3 regions of the Kitasatospora sp. NPDC056184 genome follow, and region 3 is predicted to be linked to each of the others. Evidence: riboswitches for the same ligand, from Rfam matches in the RefSeq annotation. Region 3 holds a riboswitch; each other region holds the start of a gene.

Region 1 (6,437 bases), on a different contig from region 3:
GATGCTCTCCTCCTCGGCCCTGCTCGCCGTCAACCCGTTGGACGCCGGCTCGCTGCTGGCGGCGTTCGGCGCGCTGGGCATCGCCGTGATCATGTTCGCGGAGACCGGCCTGCTCGTCGGGTTCTTCCTTCCCGGCGACTCGCTGCTGTTCACCGCCGGTCTGCTGTGCACCACCGGCGCGCACAGCGGCCCCCACCTGAACCTCGGCGAGGTCCTCGCAGCCGCCGCGGTCGGCGCCCTGGCCGGCGCCCAGGTCGGCTACCTGATCGGACGCCGAGGCGGACGCGCGCTGCTCGCCCGTTCCCGCAGCAAGCACCTGCACGAGGGCGCGGTACGGGCGGAGGAGATCCTCACCCGTTACGGCCACGGCAAGGCCGTCGTCCTCGCCCGCTTCGTGCCCGTCGTGCGCACCGTCCTCAACCCGCTGGCCGGCGCGCTCGGCGTGAACGCCCGGACCTTCACCCTCTGGCAGGTCGTCGGCGGGCTGGTGTGGACGGCCGGCCTGGTCATGGCCGGGTACGCGCTGGGCTCCTCGATCCCGAACGTCGACCGCTACCTGCTGCCGATCGTCGCCGTCGTGGTCGCGGTCTCGCTGGCACCGCTGGTGCTGGAGGTACTGCGCTCCCGCCGTCAGGCCAAGGCCCGATGACCAGCCCCGCGCGCATGTTCGCCCTCGACGGCCGCGGCCTCGACGGCGGGCTCTATCAGCGTATCGACCAGTGGGCCCAGCACCTGCCGACGTCGGTGCAGCACGGCGTCGCAGCGTTCTCCGCCTACGGGCTGGGCCTGGTCGCCGTGCTGATGCTCCTCGCCTGGTGGCGTGCGCGGCGGGCCGACAGTGTGACACTGGCCCGGGCACTGGCCGCACCAGTGGTCGTGATCGCCGCCTTCGTCGCCGACACCCTGCTCAAGTCCGTGCTGCGCGAGCCCCGCCCCTGTCAGGCCCTGGACGTGGGGCGGACCCTCGAAGCCTGCCCCGCTGCCGGCGACTGGTCGCTGCCCAGCAACCACACGGTCATCGTCTTCGCCGCCGCGGCCGTCCTGTGGCGGGTCGACCGCCGCCTCGGCGCGCTCGGGCTGCTGCTCGCCGTTGCGATGGGCGTCTCCCGGGTACTGGTCGGCGTCCACTACCCTCACGACGTGGCCCTCGGCGCGGCGGTCGGCCTCGCTGCCGGCCACGGACTCGGCATGCTCGCCGGCCGCGCCGCGCCCCTGGTCGAGCGGGCCCGCGAAGGAAGGCTGCGGCGATGGCTGACCGCATGACCCCACGGCGGTCGTCGCCCTGGATCGCTGTCTGCGTGGTGGCGTTCGCGATCATCGCCATGGTGCTGGGGTCCAACGACTGGGCCCCGCTCGGCTTCGAGCGGACGGCTGTCGACTGGGCCGCCGCGCACCGGCCGTCCGCCGCCGTCACCACCGCCATGGCCGTCACCGCGCTCGGCACGGACGTCTTCCCCTACCTTGTCGCCCTCGCCGCAGGCGCCGTCCTGGTCCGGGCGGGCCGACCGCACCGCTCCGGGCGGGCCGCCGCCGGTCTCCTGCTCGCCCCCGTGCTGTGGCTGGTCGCCGGCCAACTCCTGCGCCAAGGCCTGATGCACGGTTTCGGCCGCCCCCGCCCGCCCGCCGCCGACTGGGCGTTCACCCCCGACGGGTTCGCGTTCCCCTCCGGCCACGCCTTCACCGCCGCCACCTGCGCCGGACTGCTCGCCGTCGCCGTCGCCCGCACCCACCGCCGTGCCCGCCGCAGGGCCACGGCACTCGCGCTGGCCTTCGCCGTCGTCATCGGCGCCACCCGCGTCTACCTCGGCGTCCACTGGCCCCTGGACGTCCTCGCCGGCTGGCTCCTCGCCACCGCCTGGCTGCTCCTCGGCGCCACTCTCCTGCCGACACCTGCCCGCCCGGTGCCCGAGCCCGGCGCAGGCCCGCAGTCCGACGGCCGAGCGACAGGATTGATGTAGGCAGGTCAGGTGCGCTTGGGTGGGGCGGGCCTGTCCTTGCGGGGGTTTCTCGCCGGTCGCGCCGATCCGGGTGACCTACCCGCCTGGGCGCTTGTGCCCACGGCCCTGCTGTCCACCGAACCCGCCGATGCGGGGCGGGAACGCGAGCTGTGCCTCGCCAACGCCGGGACCGGCCCCGACCTGCGCGGGCAGGGAACCGGTACGGGCTGATGTCGTACTCGGTCTCGCCGAGCTTGCGCACGACCTTCCGCGAACCCGGTCTCCTCCCGGGCCTCCCGCAGCGCGGCGGCCTCCGGGGTCTCGCCCGGCCGGATGCTGCCGGCCGGGACCTGGATGCCGACCTCCTCGCAGCTGTAGTCGGTGTGCCGGAACACCAGCAGCCGCCCGCTACCTCGGCCCCCAGCTCTCTGCGCACCAGCGCCTCGAACTCGTGTCGGTGCGCTGCCGGCCGGACGAGGTAGGACATCGTCTGAGTGACCAGCCCTGCGTCCCGGCTCCGCTTGAATTCGATCACCGCCGGGGCGTTGTTCGGATCGGCCACCCGTGCCCCATTCGTTCGGTAGTGCGGAGAGGCCGAGCGAGAAGAGGAGTGTGCTGTTCCTCTCCTCTGCTCATTCCTTCGGCCGGGCTGGAACGAAGCTCCGATGTTGTCTCAACATATGGACGATCGGGTGATTCTCCGGCCGGATACCGAGCAGATGGCCTTAGGCTGGCCGTGCAGCTGGTTCGCCCTGCCCGCCAGGCAGGCGCGTCGTAAGAGGGAACCCGGTGAAGCCTTTTGACTGGCCAGTCCGGGACTGCCCCGCAGCGGTGAGCGGGAACGACCGCCGTCATACGCACTGGGCCCGGGAGGGTCTGGGAAGCGACGGCCAGTAGGTGACCGCCCTTCACGGGCGGACGTGCCCGCGAGTCCGAAGACCTGCCCGTTGCCCGCGTGCGACCGATCGCGCGCGGATCCCGGTGACCTCGTGGGCGGGTCGGCGTGCACACCTGGCGGAGCCATGACGGCCGTCCGTCCGGTTCGTCACCCCTTCGCGCCCTCGTCCCGTCACCGGGCACTTGAGGAGCAAGACTCGCGAAGGAGAGTCCCTTGACCACGAAGTCCGCAGCCGCGGCGACCCTCGCCACCGCGTACGGCTACCCCCGGCAGGGCCGGAACCGGGAGCTGAAGAAGGCCGTCGAGGGGTACTGGAAGGGCACGGTCACCGCCGACGCACTGCTGGCCGCAGCCGCCGACCTGCGCCGCGGGAACTGGCAGCAGCTGATCGAGGCGGGCGTCCAGGAGGTGCCCACGGGCGACTTCTCGCTCTACGACCACGTGCTGGACACCACCGTCGCCGTCGGCGCGATCCCGGCCCGCCACCGGGCGGCCGTCGAGGCCGACCCGCTGGACGGGTACTTCGCGATGGCGCGCGGGACCCAGGATGTCGCACCGCTGGAGATGACCAAGTGGTTCGACACCAACTACCACTACCTCGTGCCCGAGTTGGGGCCGGACACGGTCTTCGTCGCGAACCCGGCGAAGGCGGTCGGCGAGCTGCGCGAGGCGCTCGCGCTCGGCCATGACGCACGGCCGGTGCTGGTCGGCCCGGTCACCTACCTGCTGCTGGCCAAGCCCGCCCCCGGCGTGGCCGCCGACTTCCAGCCGATCACGCTGCTCGACCGGCTGCTGCCGGTCTACGCGCAGCTGCTCGCCGACCTGCGGGCGGCCGGGGCGGACTGGGTGCAGCTGGACGAGCCGGCTCTGGTCCAGGACCGCACGCCGGCCGAGCTGAACGCCGCCGCCCGCGCCTACCGGGACCTGGGCGCGCTCGCCGACCGGCCGAAGCTGCTGGTGGCGAGCTACTTCGACCGCCTGGGCGAGGCCCTGCCGGTGCTCGCCAAGGCCCCGGTCGAGGGCCTGGCGCTGGACTTCACCGGACCGGCCGCCGCGAACCTGGAGGACCTCGCCGGCGTCGGCGGGCTGCCGGGCAAGCGCCTGGTCGCCGGGGTCGTCGACGGCCGGAACATCTGGATCAACGACCTGGAGAGGTCGCTGGCCACCCTGGCGACCCTGCTCGGTCTCGCCGACCGGGTGGACGTGGCGCCGTCCTGCTCGCTGCTTCACGTGCCGGTCGATGCCGCCCTGGAGCGGGAGGTCGAGCCGCAGATCGCCCGCTGGCTGGCCTTCGCCCGGCAGAAGGCCGAGGAGGTCGCGCTGCTCGCCCGCGGCCTGCGCGAGGGTACTGGCGCGATCACCGCCGAACTCGCCGCCAACCGCGCCGACCTGGCCTCCCGGGCCACGTCGCCGATCACCCGCGACCCGGCCGTCCGGGCCCGCGCAGCCGCCGTCACCGCCGCCGACGCCCGGCGGGCCCAGGCCTACCCCGAGCGGGCCGTGGCTCAGCGGGCCCGCCTCGGGTTGCCGCTGCTGCCCACCACCACGATCGGCTCCTTCCCGCAGACCACTGAACTCCGGGTTGCTCGTGCCGACCTGACGGCCGGGCGGATCGGCGCCGCCGTCTACCGGGAGCGGATGGAAGCCGAGGTGCGCGAGGTGATCGCGTACCAGGAGAAGGCGGGCCTGGACGTCCTCGTGCACGGCGAGCCCGAGCGCAACGACATGGTCCAGTACTTCGCCGAGCAGCTGACCGGGTACCTGGCCACCCGGCACGGCTGGGTGCAGTCCTACGGCACCCGCTACGTGCGGCCTCCGGTCCTCGCGGGCGACATCTCCCGCCCGTACCCGATGACCGTCGGCTGGTTCTCCTACGCCCAGGGGCTGACGGACCGCCCGGTCAAGGGCATGCTCACCGGGCCGGTCACCATGCTCGCCTGGTCCTTCGTCCGCGACGACCAGCCGCTCGCCGACACCGCCCGCCAGGTCGCCCTGGCCCTGCGCGACGAGGTCGTCGACCTGGAGGCCGCCGGCGCGGCCGTCGTCCAGGTCGACGAGCCCGCCCTGCGCGAGACCCTGCCGCTGCGCGCCGCCGACCGCCCGGCCTACCTGGCGTGGGCCACCGAGGCGTTCCGGCTCGCCACCTCCGGCGTCCGTGCCGACACCCAGATCCACACCCACATGTGCTACGCCGAGTTCGGCGCCATCATGACCGCGATCGACGAGCTCGACGCGGACGTCATCTCGCTGGAGGCCGCCCGCTCGCACATGGAGGTCGCCGGCGAACTCGCCGCCGCCGGCTACCCGCGTGAGGTCGGACCAGGGGTGTGGGACATCCACTCGCCCCGCGTGCCGAGCACGGAGGAAGCCGTGAGGCTGCTGCGCGCCGGCCTGGCCGCGATTCCCGCCGAGCGGCTCTGGGTCAACCCCGACTGCGGTCTGAAGACCCGCGGTTGGGCGGAGACCCGCGCCTCCCTGGAGAGCCTGGTCACCGCCGCCCGCCGCCTGCGGGAGGAAGTCGCCGGCTGACAGACCGGCGTGAGCGCGAGAGGGCGGGCGCGGTACGAGTACCGTGCCCGCCCCAGGGGCCTCCCATCTCCTCATGGACGATCGCGGGGAGGCGCCCTTCCGCCGCGAGGAAGGGGATCCGGTATGAGCAGGAGACCAGTAGCGCGCCGTGTCCGTGGCCGCGGGCAGGTCCTCGACGTCACGCCCGACTCGTTCTCGGACGGCGGCAGTTGGCTGGACCCCGGCCGTGCGGTGGAACACGGGCTGGCGATGGCAGCCCGGGATGCGGACATCGTGGACGTGGGAGGGGAGTCGACGCGTCCTGGCGCTCGCAGGGTGCCGGTCGACGAGGAACTCGCCCGTGTCCTGCCCGTGGTGCGTGGCCTCGCTCGGGAAGGTGTCCTGGTGAGCATCGACACGATGCGGGCCGAGGAGGCGGAGTCGGCGGTGGACGCCGGGGCGGGGATCGTGAACGACGTCAGAGGAGGCCTGGCCGACGAGCGGATGGCGAAGGCCGTCGGCCGGTCCGGGATGCCCTTCGTCGTCATGCACTGGCGGGGGCAGTCCTACGTGATGGACGACCTGGCCGACTACGGGGATGTCGTGGCGGAGGCGGCCGCGGAGGTTGCACGTCAGATGGACGCCGTGGTGTCGGCCGGAGCCGATCCGGCCCAGGTGATCGTCGATCCCGGTCTCGGCTTCGCGAAGGGCCGCGAGGACGACGGGGAACTGTTCGCCGCGCTGGACTCCTGGCATGCGCTGGGACGACCGCTCCTGGTGGGACCGTCCCGCAAGCGGTTCCTCGGCGAACTACTGGCCGACCGGGCCACCGGCGAGCCGCGTCCGGCCCGGGAGCGGGACGACGCCACCGCGGCGGCGGCCGTCCTGGCCGCTGCCCAGGGAGCCTGGGCGGTGCGTGTCCACGAGGTGCGGGCCACCGCGGACGCCGTCCGCGTCGAGGCGGCCCCGCGTGCTCGCCGGGCGCCGGCCGGTCAGTCCTCGGTGCGGCGGAGCAGGTAGGTGTCCATGATCCAGCCCTTGCGCTCGCGGGCTTCGCGGCGCTGCCGGGTGATCTCCGGCGCCGTCTCATCGAG
Region 2 (6,437 bases), on a different contig from region 3:
CCGGCGATCAGCGGCCCCACCGCCATGCCCGCGTTGAGGGCGGCGTTGCCCGCCGACAGGAACGCCGGCCGGCGCGCGTCGTCGACGCCCCGCACCAGGTACGCCTTGTTGGCGGGCAGGTACAGCGCGGCTCCGCAGCAGGTCAGCACGAGCGCGCCGACCGCCAGCGGCGGCCAGCGCAGCGCGAGCAGCAGGCCGACGAAGCCGGCCGTGCGGACCGTCAGCGCCCACAGCATGGTGCGGCGGAGTCCGATCCGCTCGGCCAGCGCGCCGCCCGCGATCCCGCCGGAGAACTGCACCAGGGAGGCCGCTGCCAGCACGACGCCGACCGTGCCGAGGCCCATGCCGATCCGCTCGTGCAGGAAGACCGACATGAACGGCAGCACCATGAAGCTGCCGAGCGGGATCAGGAACGAGCAGAGCAGCAGGAACCGCAGCGGCCCGTCGAGCGTACCGAGCGCGGCACGCAGCCCCACCGGGCCGGCGGTGCGGTCAGCCACTGTCGGCCCCGCCGCCCTCGCCCCCGGCCGCGGGCGGCGCGACCGGCTCGGTGAGGACCCGCAGGGCGTTGGCGGCGGCGACCGCGTGGTGGGTGGCCAGCTCGGCGGTCTCGCCCTCCGCGTAGACGATGCCCGCGTAGCCGCGGCTGTCGGCCAGGTGCTCGACCAGGTCGCCCGCCGACCTGACCGGGTACCAGGCGGGCGAGCCGGGCAGGCCGGCCAGCCGTTCGAGCCCGGCGACGCCGGTGAACACCCCGGGAGCGGCCGGGTAGCCGAGGACGAAGGCGACGGCCGGGCCGCCGGGCGGTTCGGCGTCCATCAGGGCGGGGCGGCGGCCGAGCGCGGCCTCGACCAGCGCCTCGTACACGTTGACGCCGAGCGCGCGGCACAGGCCCTCGCCGACCAGCGCGCCGCCGATCCGCGGGTTGATCTCGACGACCTCCGGGCCGTCGGCGGTCAGCACGAACTCCACGTGCGCGAAGCGGTCGGTGTAGCCGACGGCGGCGAGGACGTCGCCGAGCCACCGCTCCAGCGCGGCCCGGCGCGGCTGCGGGAACGCCACCGGGAAGGCCGTGATCTCCTCCCGGAAGTACGGCTCGGGGGACATCAGCCGGCTGGAGACGCCCAGCAGCCTGGTCCGGCCGTCCCAGCCGAGCGTCTCGGCGCTGTACACCGGCCCGGCGAAGTACGGTTCGGCGAACAGCCGGCCGCGGAACTCCCGCCCGGCGGCCTCGGCCAGGACGGCGTCCAGCTCCGCCGGGTCGCGCACCAGCCAGACGTTCTGACTGCCGGTGCCCGCGGTGTCCTTGAGGACGGCGGGCAGGCCGGGCTCCTTGAGGAGTGCCTCCGCCGCCTCCGGGCCGGTCCCGGTGACCGGTACCGCCCGGCCGCGGGTCAGCCCGGCCTCGTACAGCCGGCGGCGCACCGCCGACTTGTCGCGGGTCAGCCGCAGCACGGCCGGGTCGAGGCCGGGCAGGCCGAGCCGTTCGGCGAGTTCGGCGGCGACCAGCGTCCAGGTGTCGGTGGAGCTGATCAGGCCGCGCGGCCGGGGGGAGCGCTCCAGCAGCGCGGTGAGCCCGTCCACGTCGAAGGTGTCGGTCTCCACGACGTCCAGCGCGTCCGCCGGCAGCCGCTCCAACTCGTAGGTGTAGTAGGAGGGGTCGCGGGTGAGCAGGGTCAGCCGCTCGCCGAGCGCGTCGGCGGCCCGCACCAGGTGGCCGAGGCCGAAGGTGAGCGATTCCAGGCAGACGATGCTCATGCCGCCCGCTCCTCGCGCTGCGGCGGGCACGCGGTGCGCCGCCAGGCCATCGTGGACCAGGGCATGGACATCTCCTCGGGGGCGGAGACCTCGACCGGTTTCAACGCGGCCGGGTCGGGGGCCTCGGTGTGCCGGGCGAAGACGCGCTCGACGTAGCGGTGACCGGTGTCGGCGCCGATCACCAGGTGCAGCCGGTCGGGGTGGCGGCGCGCCTCGTAGGCCGCGGCCAGGTAGCCGGCGCCGGTGGACAGCCCGGCGAAGACGGCGTGGTCGCGCAGCAGGGCGACGGTGCCCGCCATGGCGTGGGTGAAGTCCAGCCAGTGGATGCCGTCGTAGAGGTGGTGGCGGACGTTGTCGAAGACGATGGACGAGCCGATCCCCGCGATGATCGCCTCCGGGTCGTGGTGCCCCTGGCTGCCGAAGGTGACGCTGCCGAAGGGCTGCACCCCGACCAGCCGCACCGAGGGATCGGAGGCGCGCAGCCGGGTCGCCACCCCGCCGGTCGAGGCGCCGGAGCCGACCCCGCCGACGACGGTCAGCGCGGCGCCGGGGAAGGCGGCCGTGATCCGGTCGGCGACCTCGTGGTAGCCGAGGTAGTGGACGTCGTCGTGGTACTGCCGCATCCAGTGCCAGTCCGGGTGCTCGGCGAGCAGCTCGCGCACCCGCCGCACCCGCAGCTCCTGGTCCAGCTTGAGGTCGCGGGAAGGCACGACCTGCTCCACGGTGGCGCCGAGGATCTCCAACTGGGCGCGGGTGGTGGCGTCGACGGTGGTGGAGGCGACGATGTGGCAGCGCATGCGGTGCCGGTGGCAGGCGAGCGCCAGCGCGTAGGCGTAGATGCCGCTGGAGCTGTCCACCAGGGTCTGCCCCGGGCGGACGGTGCCGCGCTCCAGCAGGTGGCGGACCGCGGCGAGCGCCGAGTAGATCTTCATCGACTCGAACCGGACCAGCACGAGGCCGTCGGTGAGCCGGACGAGATCGGGGATCTTCAGGGCGTCGGCGATGTGGGGGTGGATCACCTGTAGCCTCCTTGGGCGAAGGAACACTGGTGGCCGAGCGAGTGGAAGAACGCGGACAGGTCCGACTTGAGCGCGGCGTCGGGGCGTCCGGGGAGCAGGTAGCCGATCAGGCAGCCGGTGTGGGCGACGAAGATCCCGTCGGCGCCGAACTCCTCGCGGTGGGCGAGCAGCGCGTCGAACGTCGCTTTGGGGAGCACCTGTTGGGAGAGCGCGGCGCTCGCCGTGGCCGTCCGCGCGACGGCGGCCGGGTCGCCCGCGGCGAAGCCCTTCAGCAGGTCGGTCAGGCAGCGCCGGTACTCCTCGCCGTGCCGCCGGTAGTGTCCGAGCAGCAGGTCGGTGACGGCGGCGGTGTCCACCGTCCCGGGCTCGGTGATGTACGCGGTGTGGAAGCCGATGCCGGTGCCCAGCCGCCGCACCACCCGGTGCCGGCCGCTCAGGTGCAGGGCGAACTCGTCGAGGAAGACGCTGTCGGCCCGCTCGATCTCGCGCAGGACCGCGAGCACCACCCCGGTGTCGTACGGCAGCGCGAAGATCCGGAACAGGCAGCGCAGGGTCGCCACGATGTCGGCGGTCGAACTCGCCATGCCCACCCCGACGGTGAGCTCGGAGTGCACGCACCAGCGGCCCGGCGGCAGGGTCAGCCCGAAGCGCTCCAGGAACAGCCGGGCCGCCGTCGCGGCCTTCGCCCCGAGCGGCAGCGGGTCCGGCGGGTCCGTCCCCGGGGTGAAGTGCACCCAGGAGTGGCGGTCGACGGGGAACGACACCACCGCGATGTCGGGGCGGGAACCGGCGCGCAGCGGTCCCTGGTAGAGCTCGCCCAGGGTGCCGTGGCAGACACCGGAGAGCGTGCCGCCCGGCGGCGGGGCGGGCCGGGCCCCTCCGGTGGGGGTCACCATCGCGCCGCCGGGGCCCGCCGGGGGGCGGGCCGGTGGGCGCCCGGTGCGGGCGGGCGGAACTCGCGCGGTCACGGACACGTCCTCCTCCTCGTTCCGAGCCCCGCGTCATGACCCGGAGGAGGAGGGCACGGCGCGTCGTCGCACGCCGCGCAGCCGTCCGTACCGCCGACCCAGTCCACGAGGTCACCGTGCACAGCCCGCACGTGGGGGTGCGGGCGCAGCGGCAGGTCTTCGGACTCGCGGGCCGGTGCGCCGAGAAACCGGCGCACACCTACCGGCCGTCGCTTCCCGGGCCGGGGCGGAGCCCGGCCCAGTGCTGTTGACGGCTTTCGTTCCCACTCACCGCTGCGGGACAGTCCCGGTTTCCCACCGGGTTCCCTCTTGCGTCGCGCCGCCGAAGTCCGGTCGGTCGGGAGGCGCGAACCGGCTGCGGACATGAGCATACGGGGGCTCGCGCTCCGGTGGCAGGGCTCGTGCGGACGGTTGTCCGAATGCGATCGGTCCGCGGGCCGGGGCGTGGGGCGCCGCGGCGGACGGGCCGTCGGTCCACGAGCCACTCTGGCCGGATACGGGCTCGGCAAGCCGGAACGCCTCCGCCACACTGGTGCGTCCCACGCCCGCCGCACACCGCCCCACCGGTGTGCCGCCGTTCCGGAAGGTCCACGATGCTGCCTGAGCCGACGCCGGGGGACGACGCTTCGGACGCCCCGCCGCCCGCCGCCGGGAGGCGGCCCGCCGAGCGCGTCGCCCTCCGTTCCGACCTGCGGGCCGCGCTGCCCGACGCGAGCGCGGCGGTCGGCGTCACCGCGGCGGTGTTCGTGCTGCTGTACGTCCGGATGGACGCGGGCACCTCGGCGACGGTGGCGGTCATGCCGTTCATGGACGACTCCCGCACGTACTGGATGTACCTGCTGAGCCAGGCGTTCGGCTGGTCGGGGCTGCTGTGGGCCTGGGGGACGGTGGTGCTCGGGCTGCTGCTCTCCGGTCCGCGGCCCGGTCGGCTGCCGGTCGCCCGGCAGACCCTGGAGCGCTGGCACCGCACGACGAGTCTGACCACGACGGCCCTGATGTTCGCGCACGCGCTGCTGTTCGCGGCCGAACTCGTGCGCTACGAGGCCGAGTCGGCGTGGGGCGACCGACTCTGGTCGGGGTTCGCCGACAGCTTCGTGCCCGGCTGGTACGACTCCGGCACCGGCCGCACCGCCATCCCGCTCGGGCAGGGCGCGCTCTACCTGGCCGTGCCGCTCGGCCTGCTGTTCTACGTGCGGCACCGGATCGGACCGAACACCTGGCGCCGGCTGCACCGCTTCGTGGTCGTCGTCTACGTGCTGAGCGTCTGGCACACCCTGCTCTACGGGACCAACGTGTGGTTCGGCGAGTGGCCGCGCACTGTCCTGTGGCTCCTTCAGGTCCCGCTCGCCGTCCTGCTGCTGGCCCGGCTGCTGCGGCCGGTCCGGCGGGCCGAGCGGCTGGCGGCGCCGGGACGGGGCGGGGCCCGGTCGCTGCCGGCCTGGACGGTGCGGGCGCTCGGGCGGGTCGCGGTTGCGGCCCTCGCGGTCGGCCTGATCGCGGTGGCGGCGTCCGGCCACGACGGCGGGCGGACGCGTGCGCCGGCACCGCCGGCCTCCGGCGGACAGGCCGACGGCACCGGGTGAGTCACCGTCCCCGCGGGCGCCGCCGTCCGGCCGATCCGAACGAGCACGGCCGCCTCACCGCCGTCCTGACGGTGGGTCGAAACACCGGGTGCTCCCGGGCACGGGGCCGGGCCCGATCTCCTCCGGCTCGCGGCGCCACCCCGGCGGCTACCTCGGCCGCTCCCCCGGGGCGTAGCGGGTGGTGAAGCCGAGGACGGCGGCGTAGCGGCCCTCGGCGGGCTTCAGCACCTCCATCGGCCGCAGGGGCTGCCAGGTCAGGTACTCGGAGCGGGCACGGTCGTCGTTGCGGTGGCGGCGGGTGCCGTACTCGGCGTACCAGGAGTCCTCACCGGGGGGCAGGCTCATCCGGCCCGTCATGCGGGCGACGTCCACGTCGAGGGACGTCCGTACCGGCTCGGCCGCCGGCCGCCCGAACCGCACGGACGGGGCGATCGGGCGGGCGGCCGCCTCCGCCAGCCGCTCGGGCGAGGTGTCGCCACCGGGGCTGTGGGCGTAGTCGTCGGCGGCGATCAGGCTCCCCCTTCCGTCGTCGACGCCCTGCCAGCCCTCGGCGTCGAGGTAGCGGTCGAGGTCGGCCAGGCGGGTGCGGATGTCGGTCGTGTCCAGGGCGAGGTAGAGCTTGACCGTTCGCTCGCAGGTCGGCGCCGTCCAGTTGCCCCGGCCCCACATGGCGGACTCGACCTCCGTCCAGCAGACGTCGACCGTCGACGTCCCCAACCGCTCGACCCACGGCAGCAGTTCGGGCAGCCGGGCGATCCGCCCGTCGGTGTCCCGTTCGGCCGCCCGCCGGGCCTCGGCGGTCGCCGGGGCCTTCACCAGGGCCCGCAGGTCCGGGGGGTCGGGGGTGGCGAAGGCCCGGTGGATCGACCACAGCATCCACCCGGCCAGCGCGACCAGCACCACCAGGAGAGCGACCAGCACCCTCCGCACCCCGGCCCAGACCACGATGTCCTCCCCCGCCCCGCGCTCACCCTGCCCGGCATCGTACGGGCATCCGGCCGGCCCCCGGCGGGCCGGGCCCGGGGGAATCGGCGGACCGGCCCGTAGGCTCGGGGAGGGGCCCGATGGCTCCGGCCGAGTACCCACCCGGCCGGACGGGCCGGAGCCGA
Region 3 (6,437 bases):
AGTTCCGTTTCCCCGTGGTCGAGCACGGCCGCGGCGGTGTCCACCCAGAGCCAGGCGGCGTCCTCCGCGCCCAGCACATCGGCCGGGGAGACTCCCTCGTCCGAGCGCTCGGCCAGCCAGAGCAGCGCGTAGGGGCGCAGCACCGGCTCGTCGGCGGCGGCCCGGACGGCCTGCTCGGCGGTCACGCCGGCCACCCGCAGCGCCTCGAAGGCCAGGCCGCGCACCAGGGCGTCCTCGCCCTGCGCGGCCTCCAGCAGCTCGGCCACCGCCCGGTCGGCCGGGCGGGCGGCCAGCCAGGCCCGGTACTCGGCGCGGGCCGGGCCGGGCGAGTAGTCGGCGCAGGCGCTCAGCAGCTCCAGCGCGCTCTGCTCGATGTGGCCGGCGGCGGTCTGCGCGACGGTGCAGATCTCCTCCAGCTTGGCCCGCACCGCCCAGTGCCCGAGCGGGGAGAGCTCGGCCGCGTTGTCCCGGCGGGCCAGCGCGCCGACGGCGGCCAGGCCGTCCAGCATCCAGTCCAGGACGGCGGCGACGTCGGCGGGCGAGGCCGGGGTGTCGATCTGCGGCTCGCGGCAGGTGCCGCGGACGGCGGAGACGGCGGAGGCCGCGTGCGGGACGGGCGACAGGCCGAAGGTGCCCTCGCCGCCGCCGACCCGGCGCTCGTCCAGGCCGCGCCGGAGCAGCTCCAGCAGCTCGACGTCGGCCACCGGGCCGTCCACCAGGTGCAGGAAGGAGAGGAGCTGCGGCGCCTGGTCGACGGCCTGCCCGGCGAGCACCGCGAAGACCCCCCGCAGGGCGGCGGGCGGGACCGGGGCGAGCAGCGTCCAGGCGTCGAACAGCGCCGACCAGCCGCGGACCACCGCCTCGTCGTCGTGCTCCCAGGCGTGCAGGCGCCAGCCGGGGCCGGCGCCGCCGTCCCGGGCCTCGACCAGGCCGACCAGCAGGGCCTGGCCCCACGCCTTGGCGGCGGCGCCCACCGTCATGGCGAGCGCGAGGCCGGCGGCGCGGGCGTCGTCGGGGAGCAGCTCGCCGCGCTTGTCGACCTCGTCGAGGTCGCCGGCCCAGCGGGCGATCCGGACGGCGTCGACCAGCATGCGGCGGGCCAGCGGGGCGAGCTCGGCGGGAGCGGGGAAGCCCTCCGGCACAGGGACCCGGCCTCGGCCGGGTGCGGGGGCGGGGCCTCGTCGGCGGGGTACGCCCGGGGCCCCCGGCCTGGCGCCGGCGGGGCGGTGGGCCGTTCCGGGGAGACGGGTCACCGTCGCACCGGTACCGATCGTCGGCGGGAGCGGGGCATCACGGTCGCGCGGATTCCGAGACGTCACGTCGAGCAGTCTTCCCCTTGCACCGGCCATCTGTCACATCCGGTTGTCCGCGCGGGGCGGGAGGGGGGCGTGGGGGCTCGACAAGATCGGGCAACAGAGGCCAAACCGACTGGCTTGATCTTTATGGCGAGTCCATGCCAGATGGAACCGGTGTGCCGCGGAATTCCGCGCGAGGGGGGGCGGGAAGGGGATCAGCAGAACGGCGTGAGCCAGCGGCGGAGGGTCTCGGCGTAGCGGTCCGGGGCGCTGTTCCACAGGGCCGCGTGGTCGCCGCCGGGGAAGGCCTGGAGGTTGACGAGGTCCGGGCGGCGGTCGGCGAGGCGCCGGGCGGCGGCGAACGGGGCCACCGGGTCGTCGGGCCCGTGCAGCACCAGGGTGGGCACCCGCAGGTCGGTGCCCTCGGCGAGGCGGGCGAAGTCGGCCAGATCCACGCCGGTGCGGCCCTGGGCGGCGAGCACGCCGAGTTCGGCGCTCGCGCCCCGGAAGCCGGACCGGGCCGCGCCCCGGCGGGCGGTGGCCGGCCAGTCCAGCACCGGGGAGTCCAGGACCAGGCTGCTGATCGACGAGGCGAGGTCCGAGCGGGCGGCGGTGTGCAGGGCCATCGTGGCGCCGAGCGACCAGCCGTAGAGGACGACCCGGCCCGCGCCGCCCTCCAGGGCGGTGCGCACCGCGGCCTCGACGTCCCGCCACTCCGTCTCGCCGAAGTGGCCGAGGCCGTCCGGGGAGGGGGGCGCGCCGGCGTCGCCGCGGTAGGTGACGGCGAGCGCGGGCAGGCCGAGGCGCTGCAGCTCGGGGAGGACCGGCAGGGCCTGCCCGCGGTCGGCGTCGGGGCCGTGCACCAGGACCACCCAGGTGCCGCGCTTGCCGTCCACCCGCCAGGCGGGCAGCGCGCCCAGCTCGCCCTCGACGGCCGTCTCGGCGAACGGCAGGCCGAGCGCCGAGGCCGGGTCGCCGAGGTACACCCGGGGCGTGAGGCGGACCTCGGTCCCGGGGGCGAGGGTGCCGCGGTCGGCGCGCACCAGGCGGCGGGTGACGCCCTGCTCGTCGCGGTGCAGGACCTCCTCGACCACCGCGTGGCCGTCCTCGCCCCACTCGACGGCCCAGCGGCCGGGCCGCTCGCTCACCGCGGTGCGGGTGAAGGTGACCTGCCCCGCGCCGAGGCTCCGGACGCGCACCGGGCCGGTCCGGTCGCGGGCGTCCCCGGTCGGACGGACCATCCGCTCGGACGCCTTGCGGCCGATCAGCAGGACGGCGGCCCCGGTGCCGACGGCGGCGGCCGCCACGGTGGCCGCGATTCCCCAACGCATACTCGCTCCCCGGTGCTCGGTGTCTGGCTGCTGCTGCTCGGTGTCCGGCTGCCGCGGGGTCCGGCCGCTCGACGTCCGGACCCACCCCTCAGTCCACTCGCGCGGGCGGGGGGAAGCCAGTAGGACACGGCCGTACGGGTTGTTCCGCGAGGAAGGTCACACCGGCGGGGACGGGGCGGCGCGGCGTGTGACCAAGACCCCGGACAACCTCGGTTGACTCCCGGTTCGGGCCCGTGATGGGATCCTTCAGCCAATACGGAGGCATGCAGAGGAAGCCGGTGCGAGTCCGGCGCGGTCCCGCCACTGTCACCGGGGAGCACGACCGGAACACGCCACGGCGAGCCGTCAGAAGCCGCTGGAAGGCCCGGATCGCGCGTCCGACCCGGAAGCCAGGAGACTCTCGCCCCCGGTTCGTCGATCCAGGGCGCGGACCCTGAGTGAGGACACGCACGCGATGCTGCGCCCTGCCGTGCGCCCGCCGGGCCGGGCCCTCGCCTTCGGCGCGGGCGCCGTCGCTGGCTACCTGGCCGACGCCCGCTTCGGCGACCCGCGCCGCGGCCACCCGGTGGCCGGCTTCGGCTCCGCCGCCGGTCGGCTGGAGCGCCTGCTGTGGCGCGACCACCGCGCCGCCGGCGCCGCCTTCACCGCCCTCGCCGTGGGCACCGTCGCGGCCGGCGCGCTGGCCGCCGACCGGCTGCTGGCCCGCCGTCCGCTCGGCCGGGCCGCCCTCGCCGCCGCCGCGACCTGGACGGTGCTCGGCGGCAGCTCGCTGACCCGGGAGGCCCGCACCATCGGCCGTTCGCTCGCGGCGGGCGATCTGACGGCGGCCCGGGAGCGGCTGCCGCACCTGTGCGGGCGCGACCCGAGCGCGCTGGACGAACGGCAGCTGGCCCGCGCCGTGGTCGAGTCGGTGGCCGAGAACACCGCCGACGCCGTGGTCAACGCCCTGGTCTGGGGCGGTCTGGCGGGCACGCCCGGCCTGCTGGCGTTCCGCGCGGTGAACACCCTGGACGCGATGGTCGGTCACCGCTCGCCCCGCTACGCCCGGTTCGGCTGGGCCTCGGCGCGGCTGGACGACGTCGCGGGCTGGCCGGGCGCGCGGCTGACCGCGCTGCTGACGGTGGCCGCCGCCCCCGAGCCGCGCACCGCCTGGCGGGTCTGGCGCCGCGACGGCTCCGCCCACCCCAGCCCGAACGCCGGCCAGGCCGAGTCGGCCTTCGCGGGCGCGGTGGGCGTGCGCCTCGGCGGGACGCTGCGGTACGGCGAGCGGGTGGAGCACCGGCCCGTGCTGGGGGAGGAACTGCGCCCCGTCGGGGTGGACGACATCGAGCGGGCCTGTGTGCTCTCCCGGCGGGTGAGCGCGCTGGCCCTGGGTACGACGGTCGCCGGGCACCTGCTGCTCGGGGCGGCCCTGGTGAGGAAGCGGAGGAGTGGGTCATGAGCAAGGCGCTGCTGGTCGCCGGGACGACCTCGGACGCCGGCAAGAGCGTGGTCACCGCGGGCATCTGCCGCTGGCTGGCCCGGCAGGGTGTCGCGGTCGCGCCGTTCAAGGCGCAGAACATGTCGCTGAACTCCTTCGTCACCTCCGACGGCGCCGAGATCGGCCGCGCGCAGGCGATGCAGGCGCAGGCCGCCCGGGTGGAGCCGGAGGCGGCGATGAACCCGGTGCTGCTCAAGCCCGGCGCGGACGGCCGCAGCCAGGTGGTGCTGCTGGGCCGCCCGGTCGCCGAGGTCGGCGCGCTGGACTACCGCGAGCGCAAGCCGGTGCTGCTGGAACGCGCCCTGGAGTGCCTGGCGGACCTGCGCACCCGCTTCGACGTGGTGGTCTGCGAGGGCGCGGGATCGCCCGCCGAGATCAACCTGCGCGACCGCGACATCGCCAACATGGGTCTGGCCACCGCCGCCGGGCTGCCGGTCGTCGTGGTCGGGGACATCGACCGCGGCGGCGTGTTCGCGGCGATGTACGGGACGCTGGCGCTGCTGTCGGCGGAGGACCAGCGGCATGTGGCGGGCTGGTTCGTCAACAAGTTCCGCGGCGACGCGCGGCTGCTCGCGCCGGGCCTGGAGATGCTGCGCGAGCTGACCGGCCGCCCGGTGCTCGGCACCCTGCCGATGCTGCCGGACCTCTGGCTGGACGCCGAGGACTCGCTCGACCTGTCCACCGTCGTCGACCGGACCGCCGCGCGCGGCCCGCTCGGCGCGGACGTGCTGCGGGTGGCCGTGCTGCGCTTCCCCCGGCTGTCCAACTTCACCGACCTGGACGCGCTCGCCCAGGAGCCCGGCGTGCTGGTCCGCTGGGCCACCCGGCCCGAGGAGCTGGCCGACGCCGACCTCGTCGTCCTGCCCGGCACCCGGGCCACCGTCGCGGACCTCGCCTGGCTGCGCGAGCGCGGCCTGGAACCGGTGCTGAAGGCGCGGGCGGCGGCCGGGCGGCCGCTGCTCGGCGTCTGCGGCGGCTACCAGATGCTGGCGCGCTCGATCGTGGACGAGGTCGAGTCGAAGGCGGGCGCGGTGGACGGGCTCGGGCTGCTGCCGACCCGGGTGCGCTTCGGCGCCGGGAAGGTGCTCGGCCGCCCGGTCGGCGAGGCCTACGGCGAGCGGGTCGAGGGGTACGAGATCCACCACGGCGTCGTGGCCGTCGAGGGCGGGGAACCGTTCCTGGACGGCTGCCGGGTGGGCCAGGTGTGGGGGACCACCTGGCACGGCGCGCTGGAGAACGACGGCTTCCGGCGCGCGCTGCTGCGCGAGGTCGCGCAGGCCGCCGGCCGGGCGTTCGTGCCCGCGCCGGACACCTCGTTCGCCGCCGCGCGGGAGGCCCGGCTGGACCGGCTGGGCGAGCTGATCGAGGAGCACGCGGACACCGACGCGTTGTGGAAGCTGATCGAGGGCGGGGTGCCGGCGGCCGGATCGCTGCCGTTCCTGGCGCCCGGAGCCCCTGGGGAGCATGCATGAGTGACGTCCGTTATCCGTTCACGGCCATCGTGGGCATGGCCGACCTGCGGCTCGGCCTGCTGCTGAACGCCGTCTCGCCCGCGGTCGGCGGGGTGCTGGTGCGCGGCGAGAAGGGCACCGCCAAGTCGACCATGGTGCGCGCGCTGGCCGGGCTGCTGCCGTCCATCGCGACCGTCGACGGCTGCCGCTTCGCCTGCGACCCGGCGGCGCCGGACCCGCAGTGCCCGGACGGCGCGCACGACGGCGGGGCGTCCTCGCGGCGCCCGGCCGAGCTGGTCGAGCTGCCGGTCGGCGTCTCCGAGGACCGGATCGTCGGCTCGCTGGACCTGGAGCGGGCGCTCGCCGAGGGCGTCAAGGCGTACGAGCCGGGGCTGCTGGCCCGGGCGCACCGCGGCGTGCTCTACATCGACGAGGTCAACCTGCTCCAGGACCACGTGGTGGACCTGCTGCTGGACGCCGCCGCGATGGGCCGCTCCTACGTCGAGCGCGAGGGCGTGTCGGTGCGGCACGCGGCGCGCTTCCTGCTGGTCGGCACGATGAACCCGGAGGAGGGCGAGCTGCGGCCGCAGCTGCTCGACCGGTTCGGCCTGACGGTGGAGATCGCCGCGACCCGGGAGCCCGCGGAGCGCGCCGAGGTGGTGCGCCGCCGGCTCGGCTACGACGCCGACCCGACCGCGTTCGCCGCCCGCTTCGCCGGGGACGAGCGGGCGCTGGCGGCCCGGATCACCGCCGCGCGCGAGCTGCTGCCGCAGGTGGAGCTGACCGACACGGCGCTGCGCCAGATCACCGCCGTCTGCGCGGCGTTCGAGGTGGACGGGCTGCGCGCGGACATCGTCATGGCGCGCACCGCCGTCGCGCT

What was found. A riboswitch is a leader RNA that binds a small molecule or an ion and turns the genes downstream of it on or off. The one in region 3 is predicted to bind cobalamin.
Region 1: another riboswitch for cobalamin. It lies ahead of metE (5-methyltetrahydropteroyltriglutamate--homocysteine S-methyltransferase); the one in region 3 lies ahead of ACFC0B_RS23125 (cobalamin biosynthesis protein).
Region 2: another riboswitch for cobalamin. It lies ahead of ACFC0B_RS04165 (hypothetical protein); the one in region 3 lies ahead of ACFC0B_RS23125 (cobalamin biosynthesis protein).

What each region holds. Positions count from the first base shown of each region.
Region 1 is NZ_JBHJUI010000002.1:305,252-311,688, forward strand. Features, by position in the region: gene ACFC0B_RS06505 (DedA family protein) at 2-649, shown strand; gene ACFC0B_RS06510 (phosphatase PAP2 family protein) at 646-1,263, shown strand; gene ACFC0B_RS06515 (phosphatase PAP2 family protein) at 1,248-1,958, shown strand; gene ACFC0B_RS06520 (NUDIX domain-containing protein) at 1,964-2,332, opposite strand; cobalamin riboswitch at 2,664-2,900, shown strand; gene metE (5-methyltetrahydropteroyltriglutamate--homocysteine S-methyltransferase) at 3,049-5,364, shown strand; gene folP (dihydropteroate synthase) at 5,488-6,363, shown strand; gene cobF (precorrin-6A synthase (deacetylating)) at 6,336-6,437, opposite strand, start outside.
Region 2 is NZ_JBHJUI010000001.1:1,079,377-1,085,813, reverse strand. Features, by position in the region: gene ACFC0B_RS04180 (MFS transporter) at 1-500, opposite strand, end outside; gene ACFC0B_RS04175 (ATP-grasp domain-containing protein) at 493-1,758, opposite strand; gene ACFC0B_RS04170 (cysteine synthase family protein) at 1,755-2,777, opposite strand; gene ACFC0B_RS04165 (hypothetical protein) at 2,774-3,745, opposite strand; cobalamin riboswitch at 3,899-4,056, opposite strand; gene ACFC0B_RS04160 (ferric reductase-like transmembrane domain-containing protein) at 4,339-5,328, shown strand; gene ACFC0B_RS04155 (hypothetical protein) at 5,476-6,249, opposite strand.
Region 3 is NZ_JBHJUI010000011.1:238,488-244,924, reverse strand. Features, by position in the region: gene ACFC0B_RS23135 (hypothetical protein) at 1-1,142, opposite strand, end outside; gene ACFC0B_RS23130 (alpha/beta hydrolase family protein) at 1,511-2,626, opposite strand; cobalamin riboswitch at 2,835-3,047, shown strand; gene ACFC0B_RS23125 (cobalamin biosynthesis protein) at 3,081-4,067, shown strand; gene ACFC0B_RS23120 (cobyric acid synthase) at 4,064-5,578, shown strand; gene ACFC0B_RS23115 (putative cobaltochelatase) at 5,575-6,437, shown strand, end outside.